DNA from 2 places in the uncultured Mailhella sp. genome. Region 1 is predicted to be linked to the other one. Evidence: riboswitches for the same ligand, from Rfam matches in the RefSeq annotation. Region 1 holds a riboswitch; the other holds the start of a gene.
The links. Region 1 has a riboswitch for molybdenum cofactor ahead of ABGT79_RS05050 (substrate-binding domain-containing protein). Riboswitches for the same ligand answer to the same signal wherever they lie in the genome.
Positions count from the first base shown of each region.

Region 2: it holds a riboswitch for molybdenum cofactor, as region 1 does, so the genes downstream of both, ABGT79_RS00525 (molybdopterin-binding protein) here and ABGT79_RS05050 (substrate-binding domain-containing protein) in region 1, are expected to answer to the same signal.

Region 1 is NZ_OZ007001.1:1,234,206-1,241,998, forward strand. It holds gene ABGT79_RS05015 (TSUP family transporter) at 64-828, shown strand; gene ABGT79_RS05020 (DUF1538 domain-containing protein) at 970-2,373, shown strand; gene ABGT79_RS05025 (P-II family nitrogen regulator) at 2,370-3,065, shown strand; gene ABGT79_RS05030 (metalloregulator ArsR/SmtB family transcription factor) at 3,262-3,654, shown strand; gene ABGT79_RS05035 (permease) at 3,656-4,132, shown strand; gene ABGT79_RS05040 (permease) at 4,129-4,674, shown strand; gene phnN (phosphonate metabolism protein/1,5-bisphosphokinase (PRPP-forming) PhnN) at 4,805-5,404, shown strand; molybdenum cofactor riboswitch at 5,522-5,663, shown strand; gene ABGT79_RS05050 (substrate-binding domain-containing protein) at 5,752-6,489, shown strand; gene ABGT79_RS05055 (ABC transporter permease) at 6,577-7,386, shown strand; gene ABGT79_RS05060 (ATP-binding cassette domain-containing protein) at 7,383-7,793, shown strand, end outside.
Region 2 is NZ_OZ007001.1:93,121-100,913, reverse strand. It holds gene ABGT79_RS00530 (molybdopterin-dependent aldehyde oxidoreductase) at 1-2,410, opposite strand, end outside; gene ABGT79_RS00525 (molybdopterin-binding protein) at 2,491-3,507, opposite strand; molybdenum cofactor riboswitch at 3,609-3,755, opposite strand; gene ABGT79_RS00520 (histidine phosphatase family protein) at 4,158-4,751, opposite strand; gene modA (molybdate ABC transporter substrate-binding protein) at 5,162-5,908, shown strand; gene ABGT79_RS00510 (ATP-binding cassette domain-containing protein) at 6,349-7,167, opposite strand; gene modB (molybdate ABC transporter permease subunit) at 7,164-7,793, opposite strand, start outside.

The sequences.
Region 1 (7,793 bases):
TCGACAAACGCCGCGTTTTCGACTACAAGGACATGTCTCTGCAACATCAATAAGGCTCTCATCATGGAACTTTCCCTGCTCGTCATCGTTGTTTTGTGCCTGTTCTTCTTTGTCGCCGGATTTGTGGATTCCGTGGCCGGAGGCGGCGGACTCATTTCCACCCCGGCCATGCTTCTGTGCGGTCTGCCGCCGCACACCGCCCTCGGCACCGGAAAGTTCGCCAGCACTCTCGGCTCCCTCACCTCGCTGTGGACCTTCGCCCGCAATCATCTCGTGGTGCTGCGCATCGCGCCCGCAGGCTTCGTTTCCGCCTTCGTCGGCGGCATGGCCGGCTCCGGCCTCGCCATGCACGTAGACAGCGCCATGCTCGGCAAGCTGCTCATCTTCCTGCTGCCCGTGGGAATGGTCATTTCCCTGTTCTCGGGAAAACTCGTCAGCGAAGAAGGCGAACTGCCGGAAAAGCATCTCTGGCTGCGCGTCATCCTCATGGGATTTTTCATAGGCGCGTATGACGGATTCTTCGGACCAGGCACGGGCAGCTTCTTCATCATCGCGCAGCATCTCGTGCTGCGCATGGGCCTCGTGCGCGCCTCGGCCACCGCCAAAGTGTTCAATCTCGCATCCAATGCCGGAGCCTTCGCCGTGTTCGCTTCCGGCGGCGTGGCCCTGTATTCTCTGGGCATTCCCTGCGCCGTGGCCAACATTCTCGGCAATCAGCTCGGCACGCATCTGGCCATCCGCATCGGCACCCGCATGGTGAGAAACTTCCTCTACGTCACCCTCTGCCTCCTGCTCGCTTCGCTCATCTACCGCTTCTTCATCGCGTAACGCCCCCGGCCGCAATATCCCTCTGGACACCGCTCCTGAATGATGGCATTCTCTTAACAAGAATATTTCCTATCAACCTAAAGGAGCCCCATGCTCTTCATCGAGAAATGCAAGGAAGCCGTGATCTCGGTCGTGCCGATCGTGATTCTGGTTCTCCTTCTTCATCTGACAGTTGCGCCCCTCGGCGACGCCCTGCCGAGATTTCTCGCGGGTGCAGTGCTCTTCATCATCGGCCTCGGCCTGTTTCTGGTGGGCGCGGACATCGGCGTGCTTCCCGTGGGCCAGAAGGTGGGCTCCACGCTCACCGGCAAACGCAATCTTGCCCTCATGCTGGCCGTGGGCTTCGTGGTGGGCTTCATCATCACCGTGGCCGAACCCGACGTTCAGGTGCTGGCCGCGCAGGTCACGGGCGTGGCTCCGGTCATCGCTCCCATGGCGCTCGTGTGCATCATTGCCGCGGGCGTGGGATTCTTCGTGGCCGTGGCCATGGGACGCATCATCTTTCAGCTTCCTCTCAAGCTGCTGCTGTTTCTCTGCTACGCCGCGGTGTTTCTCTGCGCCGCCTTCACGCCCGATCTCTTTCTCGGCATAGGATTCGACGCAGGCGGAGCCACCACGGGCCCCATGACGGTGCCGTTCATCATGGCGCTCGGCGTGGGCGTGGCCGCCGTGCGCGGCGGAAGCGGGGCAGGGGACGACAGCTTCGGCTTCGTGGGTCTGGCCTCGGTGGGGCCCATTCTCGCCGTGCTCATGCTCGGGCTGTTCGCCACCCCCGCCTCGCCGGAAACGGCCGCAGCCGCACAGGAAACCCAGCTCGGACTCGCAGCCCATTTTCTGCGCCTTCTGCCCGAAGTCACGCACGAAGTGGCCATGGCTCTCGGCCCGCTCGCCGTGCTCTTTCTGCTGTTCCGGCTCTTTCTCATCAGGCTTTCCCGCCGCCAGACGCTGCGCATGGTCATGGGCCTTGTCTATACGTTCTTCGGCGTCATTCTGTTCTTCCTCGGCGTGAAGGGCGGCTTCATGCCCGCAGGCGACGCGCTCGGCGCGCTGCTCTCCGCGCCGGAACACCGCTTCTGGCTCATTCCCGTGGCGCTGGTGCTCGGGGCCGTTGTGGTGTGCGCCGAACCCGCCGTGTGGATTCTCACCGAACAGGTGGAACAGGTTTCCGGCGGCGCCATCCGCCGCATGCTCATGCTTGCGGCCCTTTCCGCCGGCGTGTCCCTGGCCGTGGGCATTGCCATGTTCCGGGTAATCTCGGGAACGAGTCTCTGGTTCTTCCTCATTCCCGGCTACGCCGCGGCCATGCTGCTCATGCGCTTCTGCCCGCGCATGTTCACGGCCATCGCCTTCGATTCCGGCGGCGTGGCTTCCGGCCCCATGGCCTCCACGTTCATTCTCGCCTTCATGCTCGGCGTATCCAAGGGCGTGGGCGGCAATCCCGCCGTGGACGCCTTCGGATGCATCGCCATGATCGCCATGACGCCGCTCATCGCCATTCAGCTTCTGGGCATCGTTTTCAGCCGCAAGACGGGAGACCGCGCATGACCACCCAGCTCAACGAACAGGCAGGCAAACTGCTCATTGCCGTCATCGAAAAACACAAGTGCGACGCCGCCATGGCCGCGGCCAGAAAAGCCGGAGCCCCGGGCGGCACCGTGCTCATGGGACGCGGCACGGCCCAGAGCAAATGGCTGCGCATTCTCGGGCTGGACGACGTGGAAAAGGAACTGCTCTACACCCTGCTGCCCGCCTCGCTGGTCCGCCCCGTGATGAACGCCATACGCAACGCCCCGGCGCTCTCCAGAACAAGAGGCATACTCTTCACCATCGACGTGCTCGAAGCCTTCCGGCGTCACGATTCCACGCCCGCCGCGCCTTCCCAGACTCAGGAGGACACCATGTCTGACAACAGCCCGGAACAGTCCGGCTACGAACTTCTCTCCGTCATCGTCAACCACGGCAGCGCCGATCAGGTCATGGACGCGGCCAGAAGCGCCGGCGCCACGGGCGGCACGGTCATCCACGCGCGCGGAACGGCCCGTCCGGACGACGCCTCCTTCTTCGGCATCACCATCGTGCCGGAAAAGGAACTCGTCATGATCCTTGCGCCGAAGGACAAAAGCGCCCGCATCATGGAAAGCGTCAAGGCGGAATTCAAAGACGCCGAACCCGGTTCCGGCATCGCCTTCCGCACGGCCGTGGAATCCTTCGACATGCTGGGCTCGTCCCGGCGATGACCCCGCCGACGACTTTCACCGAACATGATCCCCGTCGCTTTTCCGTGGCGGGGATTTTTCTTTACCGCTCCCCTCGGCCCGATAAAAAGCGCTCCGTTGACAGTCCCGGACGTTTCTTTTATTTAAGTGATTACTTAATTAAAACTTCGGAAGCCGCCGCGCTTCTGCCTCGCTTCCGAACAACGCGCCGATTTTCATGGACAACGATCTGCTTTACCGCGCCCTTGCCGACGACACGAGGCGCAGGCTCATTCGTCTGCTGCTGAGCGGCAGCTGCTGCGTTTCCGCCCTCGCCGCCCGCCTGAACATCAGCGAAAGCGCCGTATCCCAGCACGTCGGCCTTCTGCGCCGCGCGGGTCTGCTTGATGGAACAAGACGCGGACGCTTCATGCACTACGCCGTCAACCGGCAGCGCCTGCTCGATCTGGCCCGGGAACTGGAAGCGCTCGCCGCAACGCTCCCTGCCGACAAGGCGGACGAAGCCGCTCCCCGCCCCTCCCTTTGCGACGAATCCATGCGCCGCCGCTGTCACGGAGCAGGCAAACTCCGCACGCTGCCCATGGCTCCGCCAACCGTCGAGGAACATTGACATGTCCACCGCAGCCCTCTACTTCGTCACCTTGATTCTGCTCGCGCTCTCCTTCCGAAAAGACAGAAAAAAAACGCGTCAGGCGCTCGTCAAGGCCTGGAAATCCTTTGAAAACATTCTGCCCCAGTTTCTGGCCATCCTGGTGCTCATAGGCCTCATGCTCGCCGTGCTCGACAAAGAGCTCATCACCCGTCTTCTGGGCGCGGAATCCGGAGCTCTCGGCATGGCCATCGCCGCACTGATCGGTTCCGTCACGCTCATTCCGGGCTTCATCGCCTTTCCGCTGGCGGCCTCGCTTCTTTCTTCCGGCGCAGGCTACGGGCAGACGGCCATGTTCCTCACCACGCTCATGATGGTGGGCATCGTCACTCTGCCGCTGGAAGGCACCTTCTTCGGCAAACGTCTGGCCCTGATGCGCAATGCGCTGGCCTTTTTCTACGCCGTCGTTTCCTCCGTCGTGCTGGGGGCGCTGCTGTGATTACCGCCGTTCTCCGCCGCTACCGCATGTTTCTGGCGCTTTTCGCCTTCAACGTCGCGCTGCTCTTCCTTGAACCCGCCGTCGGGAAAAAAGCTCTGGCCCTGACCGGAGACAACGTGCTTGAAATGCTCTCCTTTCTGCCGCCCATCTTCGTGCTGCTCGGCCTTCTGGACGTGTGGGTGGACAGAGAAACCATGATGAAATACATGGGCGAAGGCTCCGGCGCGCGGGGCATGCTGCTCGCCTTTATTCTCGGCTCCGCCGCGGCGGGCCCCCTCTACGCCGCCTTTCCCATGGCCGCGGTCATGATGAAAAAGGGCGCGAGCATGCGCAACGTGTTCATCTTCATCGGGGCCTGGTCCACCACGAAAATCCCGCTCATTCTCTTTGAAAGCGCCACGCTCGGCTTCCGCTTCATGGCCATGCGCCTTGTCTTCAACATTGTGGGCATCTTCCTCATCGCCCTCATTCTGGAACGCGAGGCCAGGCGGCATCCCGTTCCCCTCCCCGCGGAACCATCCTCCGAGCCCGGCAGGCATTGACGCTCCTTCGCCTCTCCTCTATGCTTCCGGCAATCTCGTGCGGGCGGGCCGTCCGCCGTCCGGCCCGAAACGCGCCTCTTTTCGGCGTCCTTCCCAAACGCCACGCGGCACAAATCTCAGGCGGAGCATCATGCGCGGCAGACTCGTCTATGTCATGGGAGCCTCCGGCGCGGGCAAGGACAGCCTTATCCGCGAAATGCTCCGCCGTTTCCGCGGGCTTCCGCTGGCCGCGGTCAGGCGTCACATCACCCGCCCCGCCTTCTCCGAAGGCGAGCGGCACATCGCCGTTTCCCGCGAGCGCTTTGAAGAGCTGGCCGCCGCAGGACGCTTTTCCCTGCACTGGACAAGTCACGGCCACCGCTACGGCATTTCCGTCCATGCGGATCTCGCCCTCGCCCGCGGCGTTTCCCTGCTCGTCAACGGCTCCCGCGCGGCCTTTGCCGAGGCCGTGCGCCGCTATCCCGATCTGGTTCCCGTGCTCGTGACCGCAAAGCCGCATCTTCTTCGCGAACGCCTGCTGGCCCGGGGACGGGAATCCGGCGCTGCGCTGGAAGAGCGTCTCGCCGGAGCGCTGCTCGCCCTGCCCGATCTCGATGCCCTGCCCTGGATACGCATAGACAATTCCGGTCATCTTCACGAAGCGGCGGCTCTTCTGGAGCAGGAACTCCGATCGAAGCTCCCGCTGCCAGGCCAGAACAGGCACTGCGGACAAAGCTCTTCTCCCGCCTGAACGCACGCCGGCGCGGTTCTCCGTTCGGCTCTCATCATCGCGTTTTCACAACTTTTCGCGACATGCAGCGCCGTATTTCCGCATCCCCGCTTGACAAAAAACAACGCCTTGTCTATTTCAAAAATAAGTTTTCGAGTCGGTCCGGCTACAGCTCTGCCATGCCGTTCCGACCTGAGTTTCTGCTCACAGGGTGGTTCTGGAAACGGGGCCGCCTCCCGTATGCCCTTCGGGGTTGGAAAGAAAACGCTGCGCTTGTTCCATGCCCGGAAACGTTCCGCATCATGGTTCTGGTGTTTTCGTATGTGAGCAACACCGGAATCGCGCCTTTGCGCGGCATGGAGAATCCCATGAAAAGATTTCCCCTCTTCCTCTGTGTTGCGGCCGTCCTCATTCTTTCTCTGCCCTGCGCGGCGCAGGCCGCCAGAGCCCTGCACGTCTATTGCGGGGCAGGCATGACAAAACCTTTCGGGGAAATAGCCGCCGCCTTCACCAAAAAAACGAAGGTGAACATGGAAGTCACCTACGCCAACGCCGGTCAGATACAGTCGCAGATCAACACCGCCCGGGAAGGCGACCTCTTCATTGCCGGCGCTGCGGAAGAACTGAAGCCCATAGAAAAATACGTCTCCGCAAGACGCGATCTCGTCAAGCACATTCCCGTGCTGGCCGTAGCCAGGGGCAATCCCAAGAACATCAGGGGAGTGAAGGATCTCGGCAGAAGTGATCTTCGCGTGGTGCTCGGCGACGCCAAGGCGACGCCCATAGGCAAAATTGCGGACAAGGCCCTTGCCGACGCCGGTCTCGCCGGCAAGGTGAACGTGGTCAGCCGCGGCGTGACGGCGCCTTCCATCTTCAACGCCCTGAACGTGGGAGAATGCGATGCCGTCATCGTGTGGAAGGAAAACGTTTCTCCGGCCATGGACATCGTGCCCGACCCGGTCATGGACGCCTACGTAAAAACCATTCCCGCAGCCTCGCTTTCCGTTTCCGACGATCCCGAAGGACAAAAGCTGTTCCTCGATTTTCTGAACTCCGGGGAAGCTCACGCCATCTGGGAAAAATACGGCTACGTCGTGCTGAACTGACGTTCCCAAAGGCCGTCTGCCCGAATCAGACGGCCTTTTCCTCCCTTTTCCGCGTTGCTCCGCCGACGCGCAGGCTCCGTCCGCGCCATGAAACAGAAGCTTTCCCTCTTTGACGGCGCAAGCCTTCTCATCGCCTTTCTGACCGTGCTCTTCCTTACGGCGTCCATCTGCACCATAGTCGTGGGAGGTCTGCCCTTTCTGCCCGCGGCCTTTCGTTCCGAGGAAGTGCTCTTTTCCATCCGACTCAGCCTCGTCACCTCCACGCTGTCCACGCTGCTCTGCTTTCTGGTGGGCATTCCCTGCGCCTATGCGCTGGCGCGATGCCGCATGCCGCTGCGCAACTTCTGCCGCATCGTGCTGGAACTTCCCCTCTCCCTGCCCTATCTCGTGCTCGGCCTCTGTCTGCTCATGATGTTTTCCTCCGAAGCCGGCAGACTGCTCAAGAACTTCGGCATCCGCGTCATCTTTGAACCGGCGGGCATAGTCATGGCGCAGTGGCTGGTGAACATTCCCTTCGTCGTGCGGCTCATGCGCACGGCGCTGGAAGAACTGGACGGCAGACTGGAATTCATTGCCGGAACGCTGGGCGCTTCCCGCTGGCAGCGGTTCTGCACCATCACCCTGCCCATGTGCCGCAATGCCATACTCATGGCCGCCATTCTCACGTGGTCCCGGGCCATAGGAGAGTTCGGCGCCACGCTCATGCTCGTGGGCGTGACCCGCATGAAAACGGAAACACTCCCGGCCAGCATCTACCTCAACATCAGCACCGGCGACAACGGCATGGCCATGGCCGCGGCCATCATTCTGCTGGGCATTTCCGGCGCGGCGCTCATGCTCTCCACGCTGCTGCAGCACCGCGCGGCCAGCCGCATGGAGGGAGCGGTCAGACCATGATTCCGCTTGCTTTCGACCGCTTCTGCCTCACCCGGGGCAGCATGCGCATTCAGGACATATCCTTTGAACTCGGCGAACGGGAAATCTTTGCCATCCTCGGCCGCACAGGCGCGGGAAAAACCCTGCTTCTCGAATCGGCCGCCGGATTCTATGCACCGGAAAGCGGCAACATTCTGCTCTACGGAACGCCCGTGCAGAGCATTCCTCTCACCGAACGCCGCATAGGCTTCGTGTATCAGGACTACGCGCTCTTTCCGCACATGACCGTGGAAGGAAACATTGCCTACGGCCTTCGGGTGCGCCGCGCGCCGCGCGCCGAACAGAAAGAAAAAACAAGGGCCATAGCCGAACTGCTCGGCATCGGGCATGTGCTGAAAAACTATCCGCAAACGCTGAGCGGGGGCGAA
Region 2 (7,793 bases), 1.1 Mb from region 1:
TGAGCTTGTTCACCACGGTGCCGATGTCGGCGACCATGGTCATCTTTTCCACCTTGGTCTTGCCGGTGGCGAGTTCCACGGCCACTTCGGCCATGAACAGACCGTACATGTAGCAGGCGAAGGGATCGCCCTGGCAGTTTTCGCCGCAGCCCTTCACGGGAGCGGTCCACTTGCCGTCCTGATGCACGTCGCGGCCTTCGGCCTTCATTTCCTCATAGGTGTAGAAGCCGCCTTCGGGCTTGCGCATGGCTTCGACGAGCTGTTCGCAGGCCACGCGGATGGCGTTGCCGGTCATCACCTGCGAGCGGGAACCGCCGGCGGGGCCGGAGTTCGGGGTCTTGCTGGTGTCGTTGAGCACGAGACGGATGTCGTCCACCTTGATGCCCAGAGGACGCAGGGCTTCATGAGCGGTGCACTGCGCGCCGGAATCCGCGCCCTGACCGTGGTCTTCCCAGGAGCAGCCGATGGTCACGGTGCCGTCGGGATTGAGTTCCGCCCAGGCTTCGGAGGAGTCGGGGCCGTCGAGACCCGCGCCGTACACGGCAAGGGCAAGGCCCACGCCGCGCTTCACTTCGTCGGTGGAGGCTTCCTTGGCGTGCTTCTTGGCCGCTTCGTAGAGCGGACGCAGCTTGTCGAACATTTCGGGCAGGCTCAGCACTTCGGGCTTCTGACCGGTGGGCGTGGTGTCGCCTTCGCGGTAGCAGTTGACGTAGCGCAGATCAAAGGGATCCATGCCCAGCTTTTCCGCAAGTTCGTCCATGAGCACTTCGGAGGGGAATTCCGCTTCGGGGCCGCCGTAGCCGCGGAAAGCCGCGCCCCACGCATGGTTGGTTGCCACGGTGCGGCCGTTGCCGCGGATGTTCGGAATGCTGTAGCCTGCGCCGATGAACTGCGCGCCGCGCAGGGTGAGCAGGTCGCCGAATTCGGAATAGGGACCGTGGTCGCAGGTCCAGTCGGTTTCCATGGCCTTCAGCTTGCCGGTCTTCTTGTCGGCGGCCATGCGCACGGTGGTCCAGAAGGGCGAACGCTTGCCGGTATACTGCTGCTGCTGTTCATAGTTGTAGCGCAGATGGCAGGGGCGTCCGGTGGCCATGACGGCCACGCCGATGAGCGCTTCCATGGTGGGGCTGAACTTGTAGCCGAAGGTGCCGCCGGTGGTGTTCTGCACGAGCACCAGATCCTTGGGGAATTCCAGACCGAGGCCGGGAGCGATCATGAGCGCGTGCAGGTGCAGGCCCACGGACTTGGAATGGATGACCACCTGACCCTTGTCGTTAATGTAGCCGTAGCCGACGTCGGGTTCGATGTTGAGGTGGGGCTGGCGCTGGGTGTAGAAGCTGTCTTCCACCCAGACGTTTTCGGGATCGTCGAAGAAGGGCGCGGTTTCTTCGCCCTTTTCGATGTGGGGTTCATAGTAGATGTTCGGGGTGCCGGGATGGATTTCGATGGCGTCGGGAGCCATGGCGGAAGGCGCGTCCATGTATTCGGGCAGAAGCTCAAGGTCGAACTTCACCTTTTCGGCAGCCGCGCGGGCATGGCATTCGGTGTCGGCGCACACGATGGCCAGCGCGTCGCCGTACTGGAACACCTTGGTGTCGTTGAGGATGGGACGATCCCAGCCGTCGCCCTTGTTGTCGGGGAAGGTGATGAGGCCGGTGATGCGGTTCTTGCCCTTGACGTCTTTGTGGGTGAGCACACGGAACACGCCGGGCATCTTTTCGGCTTCGGAGGTGTCGATGCCCTTGATGTTGGCATGGGAAACCTTGGCCTGAGCGAGAGCCAGATGCAGCGTGTTGGCGGGCATGTGAACGGCGGCGTCGGCGCCGAATTCGGCGGTGCCGGTCACCTTGGCCACGGCGCTCGGACGCGGCTTGGTGGAGCCGAGGTGATGACCTTCGGCAGGTTCCTTGTAGCGGATTTCCTCAATGTCCTTGTCGCCGCGCATGACGGCGGCGGCGTCCATGACGGCGTTGATGATCGGAATATAGCCCGTGCAGCGGCAGACGTTGCGGTTCTTCTGGAACCAGTCGCGCACTTCCTCTCTGGTGGGCGAGGGGTTTTCCTGCAGCAGGGCGTAGGCCGCCACGATGAAGCCGGGCGTGCAGAAGCCGCACTGGGCCGCGCCATGGAAAATCCACGCTTCCTGAAGCGGATGCAGATGATCGGGCGTTCCGATGCCTTCCAGGGTGATGATGGTGGCATCATCGGGCACGCGTTTCATCTTCAGCACGCAGGTGCGCGTGAGCTTGCCGTTGAGGATGACGCTGCAGGCGCCGCAGTGACCCTTTTCGCAGCCCAGCTTCACGCTGGTAAGCTGCAGCTGGTCGCGCAGGACGTTGGCAAGCGAGTCATCCGCATTGACAAGCACCTGACGACGGACGCCGTTGACAAGGAGGGATTTGATGAACATGGGCAGCTCCTTTTAAGAGGAATCCAGAGGAGGGGCGGCCGCGGAAGCGGATCGCCCGAATACGGGCCGATGCGGGAAGATCAGTTTTTGCCGAAGGCGCAGTTCGGATAGCGGCATTCACCGCAGCCTGCGCAGAAACCGCCGTGGCCGAGCGCCACGATGTCTTCCCGGGTGACGGGAATCCCGGCCAGGAGGCGCGGCACCACAAGGTCGAAAATGCTCGCCCTGTGGTACATCACGCAGCCGGGAAGCCCGAGTACCGGAATATTGTCGATATACGCCAGCAGGAACATGGCTCCGGGGAAGGTGGGAGCCCCGTAGGTGACCACCTTGCCGCCCGCCGCGCGGATGGCGGCAGGCGTGCGGTCGTCGGGATCCACGGACATGCCGCCCGTGCAGACCACCATGTCGGCGCCCTGCGCGATGAAGTTGCGGATGCCCTGCACGGTCATCTCGATGGAGTCGTCGGAAAAGCTCTGTCCGAGAATGCTGCTTCCGAGACTTTCAAATTTCTGCCGGAGCACGGGGCCGAAGGCGTCCTTGATGCGTCCGGAATAGACTTCGTTGCCGGTGGTGACCATGCCCACCTTGAACGGACGGAAGGGCAGCACCTCGATGACGGGGCCGCTGACCGTGCTTTCCAGACGGGCGATCTTCTCTTCTTCGATGAGCAGGGGAATGATGCGCGTGCCGCCCACGGCCTGACCTTTTTGCACTTCCTGCATGGTGTGCAGCGTGGCAAGCACGATGTCGTCAAAGGCGTTCACGCGGGAGAGGGCGGCTTCGTCCACGCGCAGCAGGCCGTGCTCGGCGGCGAGAAAGTTGATGCGGCCTTCCTTGATCTCGGAAAACTCGATGTTTTTACCGGCCGCAACGTTGCCGATGCGCACGGCGGCGTCGTTTTCATGCACCTGACCGGGCAGGGGTTCGTACACGTAAAGATTTTCCTTGCCCACGCTGAGCAGAACCGGAATGTCTTCTTCCCGGACGACGTGCCCCTTGCGGAACACCGGTCCTTTCTGCACGCCGGGTTCGATGCGGGTGATGTCGTGGCAGAGCACCGTGCCCACGGCCTGGGAGACGGGAATGGTTTTCATGGAAATTTTGGACATAGAAAAGGCTCGTCGATAGAAGAAACAGCAGCATGACCGCGGCGCGGACTTTTTCGGAGACAGAACCGGAAAAGAACGCGAAACCGCGTCGTTCATCCATGTTTTCTTTCCATGCCGAAGCATTTAATGGAGGCAAGGCCGTTTCCCGCCTTACCCTGTGAGCCTCTGGGGGTTCAGGACTGTCTGCATGGCATAATGCTTTAGCGGAGACAGACTCGAAAACTTGCTATAAGCATATTGAAACGGAATTTTTTCGTCAAGATATAAAAGGAAAATTAATGATACTTTTTTCAGAGCGCAGAAAAATGCTTTGAAACTTAAATCACAATATCATTGTGTTTCATATCTGATAATAAAACATCATATATTTTATTTTTTGTAATGGAAAAATTACAATAAAAAAGTTTTTTCTATTGTAAAACTGGCATACGCGTGGACTTATGAACGGAACAGGAAGGCTCTGCGCGGAAAATTTATTTTGAAATGACCTTTCGGTCGGCGGCTGCCTGGTGTTTTTCGAGTCGGCGGGGCTTCCGCGTTCTTGTGCTGCGTCGGACGGCAGGGAGTATTGCCGACGGAACATTTGAAATGGACGGCGGGCGAGCCGGCGTTGCAGTCTTGCGGAGCGGGGCGACTCAGCAGAATGTGGCGAGGCGGGCGAGGTCGTCGCTGCCGTAAAAAAGCGTGGTGCAGGCCGCGTAGGGCTGGGGGACGGCAAAAAAATCCCGCATGTCGAGAGCAAGATAACGCATGAGAATCACTCGATTTACTCCGGAATGCGCCACAAGAAGGGCGTGGGCGTCGCCTCTCATGTCGGCAAGGCGTCGGTACAGGGCGCTGCACACGCGCGAGGCGAGCATGGCAAAGGATTCTCCGCCTTCGGGGACGTAGTTCCAGAAGTCTTTTCCCCGGGCGGCCACGGCTCCGGGGAAACGGGCGTCCACTTCCGCCTTGGTCAGACCTTCCCAGCGGCCCAGATTAATTTCGCGAAACGCCGGCTCGACCTGCACGGGCACGTTGCGGCCATCGAGCGCGAGGGCCGTCATTTCCAGGCAGCGGGGAAGATCGGAAGTCCAGGCCTCCGTCAGGGGAACGGCGGCCAGATCCTGCCTAACCTGCCTTGCCTGACGACGTCCGATTTCGGAAAGAGGAATGTCCCGCTGACCGACGAAGCGGTGCTCTGGATTGGGGAGAAGGGTGCCGTGACGGAGCAGATGAAGAACGGGCATGACGACCTCGGACGTTGGAAGGAAGGACGGCGCTTGTCCTGAAAAAAGAAAAAAAAGGACTAAAAGTCGTGCTTGTTATCCTATAAAATGGATAAAAAGAAAAGATCAGGACATGCTTTTATTTTCTACAGAGAATGATTTTCATGTTTTTTTGAAAAAATGTTGCCGGAAAACAGGACATATTGCATAAAAAATTTTTTCACAAAAGTGAATCAGACGCGATTTTTTTGACTGCGACATGAAAATTTTATCCGAGTCGACGTTCTCTTTATCGGTAATGTCTCCGATGATGAAAAATAAGGCATTGATATTGCATGCGATTTTATTTCATAAAAAAATTGTGCGAATTTGATTGAAAAAAGAAATAAATCTTGTATGTTGTAAGCAAATATTGAAATGAGGAGGAGCTCATGAAAAAACTTGCCGCCCTTGCCCTTGTTCTTGCCCTGGGCCTTGCCGCATCTGCGGCGAACGCCGCGGAGATCACGGTTTCCGCGGCCGCGAGCCTGTCGGAATCCTTCACGCAGATTTCGCAGGAGTTCACGAAGGAAACCGGGGTAAAGGTCAACCTGAACTTTGCGTCTTCCAACAATCTGCTTCGTCAGATGGAGCAGGGTGCTCCGGTGGACGTGTTCGCCTCGGCGGATCAGGAAACCATGGATTCGGCTGTTAAGAAGTCGCTGGTGGATCCCGCCACGCGCAGAGATTTTGCCCTGAATGATCTTGTGCTCATCACGCCTGCAAACGGAACGCTGACCGGCCCGGACGGGCTTGCCGACGCCGCGGTGAAGCACATAGCCATCGGTACGCCCGAGAGCGTTCCTGCCGGACGTTATGCCCGCGAAGCGCTGACCAGCGCCGGAACCTGGGAGGCGTTGCAGAGCAAATTCGTGTTCGGCAACAACGTGCGTCAGGTGCTGAGCTACATTCAGCGCGGCGAGGCCGACGCGGGCTTTGTGTACCGCACCGACGCGCTTGCCGGCGGCAAGGACGTGCGCATCGTCACGGCCATGACCGGCCACAAGCCGGTGTGCTATCCCATTGCTGTTGCCAAAAACAGCGCCGACAGAAATGACGCTCAGAAGTTCGTGGACTTCGCGCTGTCTCCGAGAGGTCTTGAGATTCTCGCTCATTACGGTTTCAGTCCGGTAAAGTAGAACATTCCGCAAATAACGCGCCGGAAAACAAGGCGCTGCGTCTGCCGGGCAATGCGAAACGGCGTTGTCCGGCATTCCGAGCCCGCGTTTCGGCAACTTGAGACCTGCGGACGTTTGTGAACGTTCTTGAGCAGGTCGTGGTCCCGGGCGCTGCGGACAACCCCCTGTTGCAGCGTCCGGCAGAAAGTCTCCGCATTCCGGGAAAGTGGTTCAGAGAAGCCGTGCAGATCCCGTTGGTTCCTGACGACGCCGTCGAGCCGTCCCGTCTTCGGATGGGGCGGCTTTTTGCCTCTTCGAGCGGGGGCGACGCAGCAAGAGGCGCTTGCCGTCTGCCCCGGCATGCGGAAGCCGGAGCGGCGGCACGGCTTCGTCCGCGCCTCGTCGGAACCTGTGCCGAAAGCGCCTGCGGACGGAAAGAGCAATGCGTCCCGCGCAGCGGCTCACACGTCGTCGAAGCCGAAGGGGCGTTCGGCCTGTCCGCCCCTGGTGAGAATGTCGGACAGGTAGGAGAGCGAGTCCTGCGCGAAAAGCGAACGCGTGTGAAAATTGCGCTCCATGGCGAGAATGCGGCCGTCGGCGTACACGGCGAGGTCTTCGGCAAAGGCGTCCACGTCTTCCGGGTCATGGGTAATCATGATGAGAGGCACGCCGCAGTTGTCCAGAATGCCGGCTATTTCCTTGCGCATGCGGATGCGCAGCAGCGGATCGAGCGCGGCGAAGGGTTCATCGAGAAGCAGCAGGCGCGGAGAAATGAGCAGCGCCCGGGCCAGGGCCACGCGCTGCTTCTGTCCGCCGGATATCTGCGACGGTCTGCGGTCGGCAAGGTGAGCGATTTCCAGAAGGTCGAGCATGAGCTGAAGGGAGGCCTCCTGCTCGTCGCTGAGTCTGGCCGGAAACATGGCCCGAAAGGCGCTGCCGAGAACGGGAACGTACTTTTCCTGCTGCTGCAGGGCGAAGGCGAGATTCTGCCGGACGGTCATGTGGGGAAAGAGCGCGTAGTCCTGAAACACGTAGCCGATGCGGCGTTTGCGGGCGGGCATGTCGATGCCTTTTTCGGAGTCGAAGAACACGGCGTCGTCGGCAATGATGTGCCCCGTGTGAGGATGAACGAGACCGGCGATCATTTGCAGGGTAAGGGTTTTTCCCGATCCGGAAGGGCCGAAGAGAACCAGACGCGAGGCGGAACTTTTGAGGCTGACGTCGAGGGAAAAGGCCCCGTGCCGCCCCTTGAGCGTGGCTTGAACGGAAAGATCGATCACCGGGAACCTCCCAGCAGATAGTCGGCGGTCACGAGAATGGCGGCGCAGATGCACGAAGTCAGGATGACGAGCCCGGCGGCCAGCGCGTCGTTGCCGGCTTGAAAGGCGTCGTAGATGGCGAGGGCGAGGGTCTGGGTTTTGCCCGGAATATTGCCGGCCAGCATAAGGGTTGCGCCGAATTCGCCCATGCCTCGGGCAAAGGCCAGCATGGCCCCGGAAAGAATGCCGCGTCCGGCGAGCGGCAGACTGATGGAAAAGAAGACGGCGATTTCTGAGGCTCCCAGCGTGCGCGCGGCCTTTTCCACGTTGGCGTCCACCTGTTCGAGGGCGGTTTTCGCCGACTTGTAGATAAGGGGAAAGACCACGACCGTGGCCGCCACCACGGCGCCCTGCCAGGAAAACATGAACTGCAGGCCGAGCTCTTGCAGCACCGGGCCGAAGACGCCGTTTCTGCCCAGCAGCAAAATGAGATAGTAGCCCAGCACGGTGGGAGGCAGCACCATGGGAAGCGTGCAGAGCGAATCAATGACGGCCGCGCAGACGGAGCGTCGCCTTGCGAGAATGCGGGCCGTAAGAGTGCCGAGCACAAGAGAGGCCAGAGTGGACAGTCCGGCGACTTTCAACGA